2 regions of the Janthinobacterium sp. SUN033 genome follow, and region 2 is predicted to be linked to the other one. Evidence: predicted binding sites of a transcription regulator. Region 2 holds the regulator's gene; the other holds the start of a gene.
The links. The regulator FNR, encoded in region 2, switches genes on or off when oxygen is low (the NO sensors DNR and NnrR bind a similar motif). The targets are predictions, from matches to a motif close to TTGATNNNNATCAA.
Positions count from the first base shown of each region.

Region 1 (3,095 bases), 730 kb from region 2:
GTCCATGGCCTTGGCCTTGCCGATGGCGCGCGGCAAACGCTGCGTGCCGCCCGCACCCGGCGTGACGCCGACCTTGATTTCCGGCTGGCCAAATTTGGCGCTGTCGGCGGCGATCAGGAAATCGCACATCATGGCCAGTTCGCAACCGCCACCGAGCGCATAGCCAGCCACCGCGCCCACCACAGGTTTGCGCACGCGCAAGATATGTTCCCAGTTGCGGCTAATGTAGCCCTGGGTAAAGGTGTCCGGGTAGGTGTAATCGGCCATGGCGGCGATGTCGGCGCCGGCGGCAAACGCTTTTTCGCTGCCAGTGAGCACGATGCAGCCGATATTGTCATCCGCGTCGAATTTCAGCAAGGCGTCGCCCAGCTCATTCATCATGTTGTCGTTCAAGGCATTCAAGGCCTTCGGGCGATTCAGGCGGATGAGCGCCACTTTGTCCTGGATATCGATGATCAAGTCTTCGTATTGCATATAGTCTCCTCTGGATGAACACGGTGACAACGATTGTAGCGGCTAACGGCAGCGGCGCGGCAGGTGCACTGCTATTATTGTGAGCCTGATCATTTTCATATCGAGCAAGATATTTTCTCCTCCCTCTTCCAGTACTGCGCCCATTACCTGCGCGGCGACGGCAGCGCCGCCAGCGTGAATTTCCGCCGCCTGTGGTTCAGCAACGGCCTCAATTGCTTCGGCGCCCAGATCACCTCGCTGGCCCTGCCCCTGTGTGCGGTACTGTTATTGCATGCGACGCCGGAACAGATGGGCGTGCTGGTTGCCTTGCAGGCGCTGCCGTTCGCCCTGTTCGGCTTGCCCGTCGGCGTGCTGCTGGACCGGCGCAGCAAGCACCCGATCATGCTGTTCAGCGAAAGCATGTCCGGCCTGGCCCTGGCCAGCGTGGCAGTGGCCTATTGGTGCGGCGTGCTGTCGATGCCGTGGTTATATATAGTGGGGTTCATCATCGGCACGGGCTTCGTCGTGGGCGGCGGTGCCGAGCAGGTGTTTCTGACTTTCCTCGTGGGCCGCGATGGCTTGATCGATGCGCAGTCGAAATTTGCCGCCACCGAATCGGCGTCGCGCCTGATCGGCCCCGGCCTGGCCGGCGTACTGGTGCAAGTGCTGTCCGCACCCGTCGCCATCCTGTGCACGGCGTGCGGCTATCTGATTTCCGTCTTCAATTTGCGCGCCATGAGCGTGCGCGATCCACGGCCGGCGCCATCCGACAAGCACGCCTTGCGCGACATCGCCGACGGCTTGCTGTTCGTGTGGCGCGAACCGCTGCTGCGCGCGCTGGCCTGGGGCGCCGGCATCTGGCATTTCCTGTTTTACGCCAGCATGGCCTTGACGGTGCTGTTCGCCACGCGCGATCTGGGCATGAGTCCTGGCGTGCTGGGCATGACGCAGATGCTGGGCGGCGCCGGCGTGCTACTCAGCGCCTTCATCGTCAAGCCATTGACGAAGCGCTACGGCGCCGGCCGCACCATCCTGATCGGCCTGGCATCCACCTCCGTGTGCTTTGCCCTGACGCCAACGATTCCGGCAGCACTGTTCGGCAGCGCGGCCGCCAGCGCCGTGGCGTATGCCATATTGATGTTCTTTTTCGATTGCGGCGTGATGCTGTTCTTTATTCCCTACCTGGGCCTGCGCCAGAAGGTGACGCCCGACCCCATGCTGGGCCGCATGACGTCGACCATGCGCTTTCTGACGGTGGCGACGGCGCCGCTGGGCGCGCTGGCCGCCGGCTGGATCGCGGAACACTTTGGCGTGCGCAATGGTCTCGCTTGCATCGCGGCCGGCAGCATCCTGTTGACGGTGGCCATGGTGTGGGGCACGCCGCTGCGTAGCGTGCGCACCTGAAGCGATGAACGGGCATACACTGCTAAAAGATTGCCTTGGCGACACTATTCACGCCAAAGCCTGTGAGGTTTGATTTATATCAAGGTTTTAATTGATGTAAATCCATAAGCTGTCTTACATCACTTGAGGAGCACGCCATGTTTAACACCATCTTATTTCCCACCGACGGCTCGCCGTTGTCCGACAAAGCCGCCGAGACCGCCCTCGCCTTCGCCCAACTGAACAAGGCCAAGCTGGTCGCCATCAGCGTGGTGCAGCCCTTCCCGTTCTCGCCGATGGCCGACGGCGGCATCGTGCTCGACGCCAGCCTGTATGAACAGCAGATGCAGGAAGCGTCGCAACGCGCCATCGACAAGATCGGCGCAGCGGCAAGCGCTGCCGGCGTGCCTTTCGAAGGCGTGGTGGCCGTATCGCCGAGCCCGCACGATGAAATCGTCAATGCGGCGCAAACCTACCATTGCGACATCATCCTGATGGCCTCGCATGGCCGCAAGGGCTTGAACAAGTTGTTCGTGGGCAGCGAAACGCAAAAAGTGCTGGCCCACACCCATTTACCCGTCATGATCCTGCGCTAACCTTGCGCTAGCGCAATCCCCGCCCGGCGCCGCGATAAACTCAGCGCGCCGGCGCCTGCTTCGGCAACAACACCCACACGGCGCCGCTCTGTTTCATGCGGCCCGCATTCTCGGCCGCTTCCGCGCCAAAGCCAAAGAAATAATCGACACGGATCGGCCCGCGAATGGCGCCGCCCGTATCCTGCGCCATCACCAGGCGCTGCATGGGAATCTCGCTATTGGCTTGCGTGGTGGACAGGAACACGGGCGCGCCCAGCGGCAGGAAGCGCGAATCGATGGCCACCGAACGCTGCGGCGTCAGCGGCACGCCCAGCGCGCCCTTCGGCCCCACTTTCGGATCGGGCAAGCGCTCTTCCTTGAAGAAGACATAGCTGGGATTGGCGTTGAACAATTCATCCTTGCGCGTGGGATGGCCGGCGATCCACGCCTTGATGCCCTGCGCGGACGCCTGGCTCAGGGTCAGCTCGCCCTTGTCGACCAGGTAGCGGCCGATCGATTTATACGGATGGCCGTTTTGATCCGCATACGCCACGCGCACGGTTTCCTGCGTATCGGTCAGCTGCACGCGCCCGGAACCCTGCACTTGCAGGAAGAACGCCTCGACTTCGTCATCCACCCACAGCAATTCCTTGCCCGTGACGGACGTGGCGCGCTCGATGTCGG
Region 1 is NZ_JAPQNV010000004.1:736-3,830, forward strand. Features, by position in the region: gene OX460_RS17095 (enoyl-CoA hydratase) at 1-474, opposite strand, end outside; gene OX460_RS17100 (MFS transporter) at 538-1,857, shown strand; gene OX460_RS17105 (universal stress protein) at 1,995-2,432, shown strand; gene OX460_RS17110 (murein transglycosylase A) at 2,473-3,095, opposite strand, start outside.
Region 1: the regulator FNR is predicted to act here: its motif matches at 1,927-1,940, upstream of OX460_RS17105 (universal stress protein).

Region 2 (3,095 bases):
GTGGACGGGCTTTACCTTTGTCGGCTACTTCACGCCGATCAAGGAACTGGCGCAGTCGGTGACCACGCTGAACTTCGGTCCCTGGGAATGGTTCTGGGTCTTGTTCTACAGTCTGGCAACCTACGGCAACGCGGGCTGGCTGCGCGAGCAGGTGTGCAAATACATGTGCCCCTACGCGCGCTTCCAGAGCGCCATGTTCGACCAGGACACTTTGATCATCACCTACGATGCCAAGCGCGGTGAACCACGTGGCGCCATGAGCAAGAAGGCCGGCAACAACGACAAGCTGGGCGATTGCATCGACTGTACCCTGTGCGTGCAGGTGTGTCCGACCGGTATCGATATCCGTAACGGCCTGCAGTATGAATGCATCGGTTGCGCCGCTTGCGTCGATGCCTGCAACAGCGTGATGGACAAGGTCGACCGGCCACGGGGACTGGTACGCTACAGTACCGACCATGCGATGGAAAACAACTTCAATTCGAAGCAGATACGCCAGCGCGCCATGCGCCCGCGCGTCTTGATCTACACTTCCATCCTGGCCCTGATCATCATCGCCGTGTGTACTTCGCTGGCCCTGCGCACGCCCCTGAAAATGGACGTGATCCGCGACCGCGGTTCCATGGGACGCGAAGTGGAAGACGGCATGATCGAAAACGTCTACCGCCTGCAGATCATGAACACGTCGGAGCAAAGCCAGCATTTCAAAATCAGCGCTTCCGGCTTGCCGGGCCTGACCTTGCTGACGCGCGAAGAAGTGACCTTGCAGCCGACGGAAACGCTGGGTTGGCCCATCCGCCTGCGCGTGCCGCACGGCGTGGGAGAGAAGGGCTCGAACAAGATTGCGATCGAATTGCAATCGCTGGACGACCCATCGCTGCATGTGCGTGAAAGCGCGGTATTCATCGTGCCACGTTAACAAGGAAAGGCGGACGGGGACCGGGTGCCCTCGCCGCCGCCACGAAGTTGCAGGAAGGCCGGTCCCCGCACGGGGATTGGCCGTTTACACAGGAGAAATACCATGTCCGACAGTCTGAAACTGCAAGCACCCGTTGCACCGTGGTACAAGCATCGCTGGCCATGGCTGCTGATGATCGGCCCCGGCCTGTCCGTGGTCGTCGGCAGCTTCATGGGCTATATCGCGTTTACGCAGCCCGATGCGCTGGTGGTGGGCGATTATTACAAGCAGGGCAAGGCGATCAACCAGGATTTGAAGCGCGACACGATCGCCAGCGACCTGGCGATGGATACGCGCCTGTCGTATGACGTGGCGCAAGCACGCCTGACCGGTTCCGTGCACAGCTTCGGCAAGGCCTATCAGGCGCCTTTGCAGCTGCACCTGGCGCATGCGACCCTGCCGGAAAAGGATATCAAGGTGCTGGTGCAGCCCGACGCAGCCGGCAATTTTTCCGTGGCGCTGCCGATGCTCGAGCGCAGCCGCTGGCAAGTGCTGGTGGAAAACGACAAACGCGAGTGGCGCCTGTCCGGCATCTGGACCTGGCCCCTGCAGCGCAGCATCGCGCTGCATGCGGACGAGGAACTGTAAGTCTTACTTGCAGACGTCCGTGCCGGCCGTAATGGCTTTTAACTTGGCCGGCTGCAGGATTTCAATTTCCCGATTGGAGACGCGCAGCCAGCCTTCCTTCTTGAACTTCGACAGCAGGCGGCTGACGCTCTCGATGGTCAGGCCCAGGTAGTTGCCGATTTCCTCGCGCGACATGCGCAGCTGGAAATTGCTGCCCGAATAGCCGCGCGCTTCATAGCGCGACGCCAGGTTGACGATGAAGGCGGCAAAGCGCTGCGTCGCCTGCATATTGCCCAGCAACAGCATGACGCTTTGCTCGCGCGTGATTTCCTGGCTCATCATGCGGTGGAAATGGCGCAGCAGGGTCGGCATATTGCCCAGCAATTGTTCCAGGCTGGAAAACGGGATTTCACACACTTCGCTGTCTTCCAGAGCCACCGCATTACAGTGGTGGCGGTCGGCGCTGATGGCGTCCATGCCCAGCAGTTCACCCGCCATCTGGAAGCCCGTCACCTGCTCTTCGCCGCCCGGATTGATCTGGTACGTCTTGAAATGCCCCAGGCGGATCGCATACAGGTTCTGGAACGAGTCGCCGATACGGAACAGCGAGGCGCCGCGCACGATCTTGCGGCGGCGGCCGATGATCTGATCCAGCCTGTCCATATCGCCCACATCGAGGCCCATCGGCAGGCACAATTGATGCATGCTGCAGGTCGAGCATCGCGCACGCAACGCCTCCACGTTCACGGTGGGCAAGGTTGGAGTGAGTAGCGCTTCAGTCATGTCGGTACCTTTTAGAAAATGCAACAACAAGTTTACTGCATACAGCCGCATACAGGGTTGCCGTATGCCAATTTCACCGTAAATTCGGCGAATAAACGACGTCCAGCCTTTAATTATATGGCAACATCGTCAAAAGCCCATCCGGGACGGGCAATTTGCGCGGCGGCGCTTGCCAAGCTGGGGCATTGATAGGAAAATTCCTGACAGCATTATCTGCCGCCTGTGCCGCCCGGTACTGAAAAGGAAATCATGAAGCCTCTCGGCATTAAAGCAAAAGTCGCGCTGGCCACCAGCCTGACCTCGATCGCCATGATCGCGCTGGTCACCATGATCCAGGTGCAGCACATGCGCGACGACTTCACCCGAGTACTGCTGAGCCAGCAATCGTCCCTGATCACCCGCACCGCTGCCGAGCTCGACGACAAGCTGGGCATGCTGCTGCAGATCGTCACCCTGACGGCCAGGCAGCAGCCGCCGGAATTGATCGCCCGGCCCGCCCAATTGCGCGAATACTATTCGCGCCGCTCGATGCTGGTGCTGTTCGATGACGTGCTGGTGCTCGACGCGCATGGCGCCGTCGTGGCCGACATGCCGGAGGTAGCGGGGCGCGCCGGCATCAACGTCGCCGAGCGCGAGTATTTCCAGACCGTCCTGCGCACGCGCCAGCCCATGATCACCGAACCGATGCTGGGCAAGTCGAGCGGCATGCCCATCGTGCAGATGGTGGCGCCCGTGCTGGCCGCCGATGGCCAGGTGGCCGGCGTGGTGATCGGCGTGCTGCGCCTGT
Region 2 is NZ_JAPQNV010000004.1:731,407-734,501, reverse strand. Features, by position in the region: gene ccoG (cytochrome c oxidase accessory protein CcoG) at 1-919, shown strand, start outside; gene OX460_RS20410 (FixH family protein) at 1,022-1,546, shown strand; gene fnr (fumarate/nitrate reduction transcriptional regulator Fnr) at 1,550-2,308, opposite strand; gene OX460_RS20400 (response regulator) at 2,558-3,095, shown strand, end outside.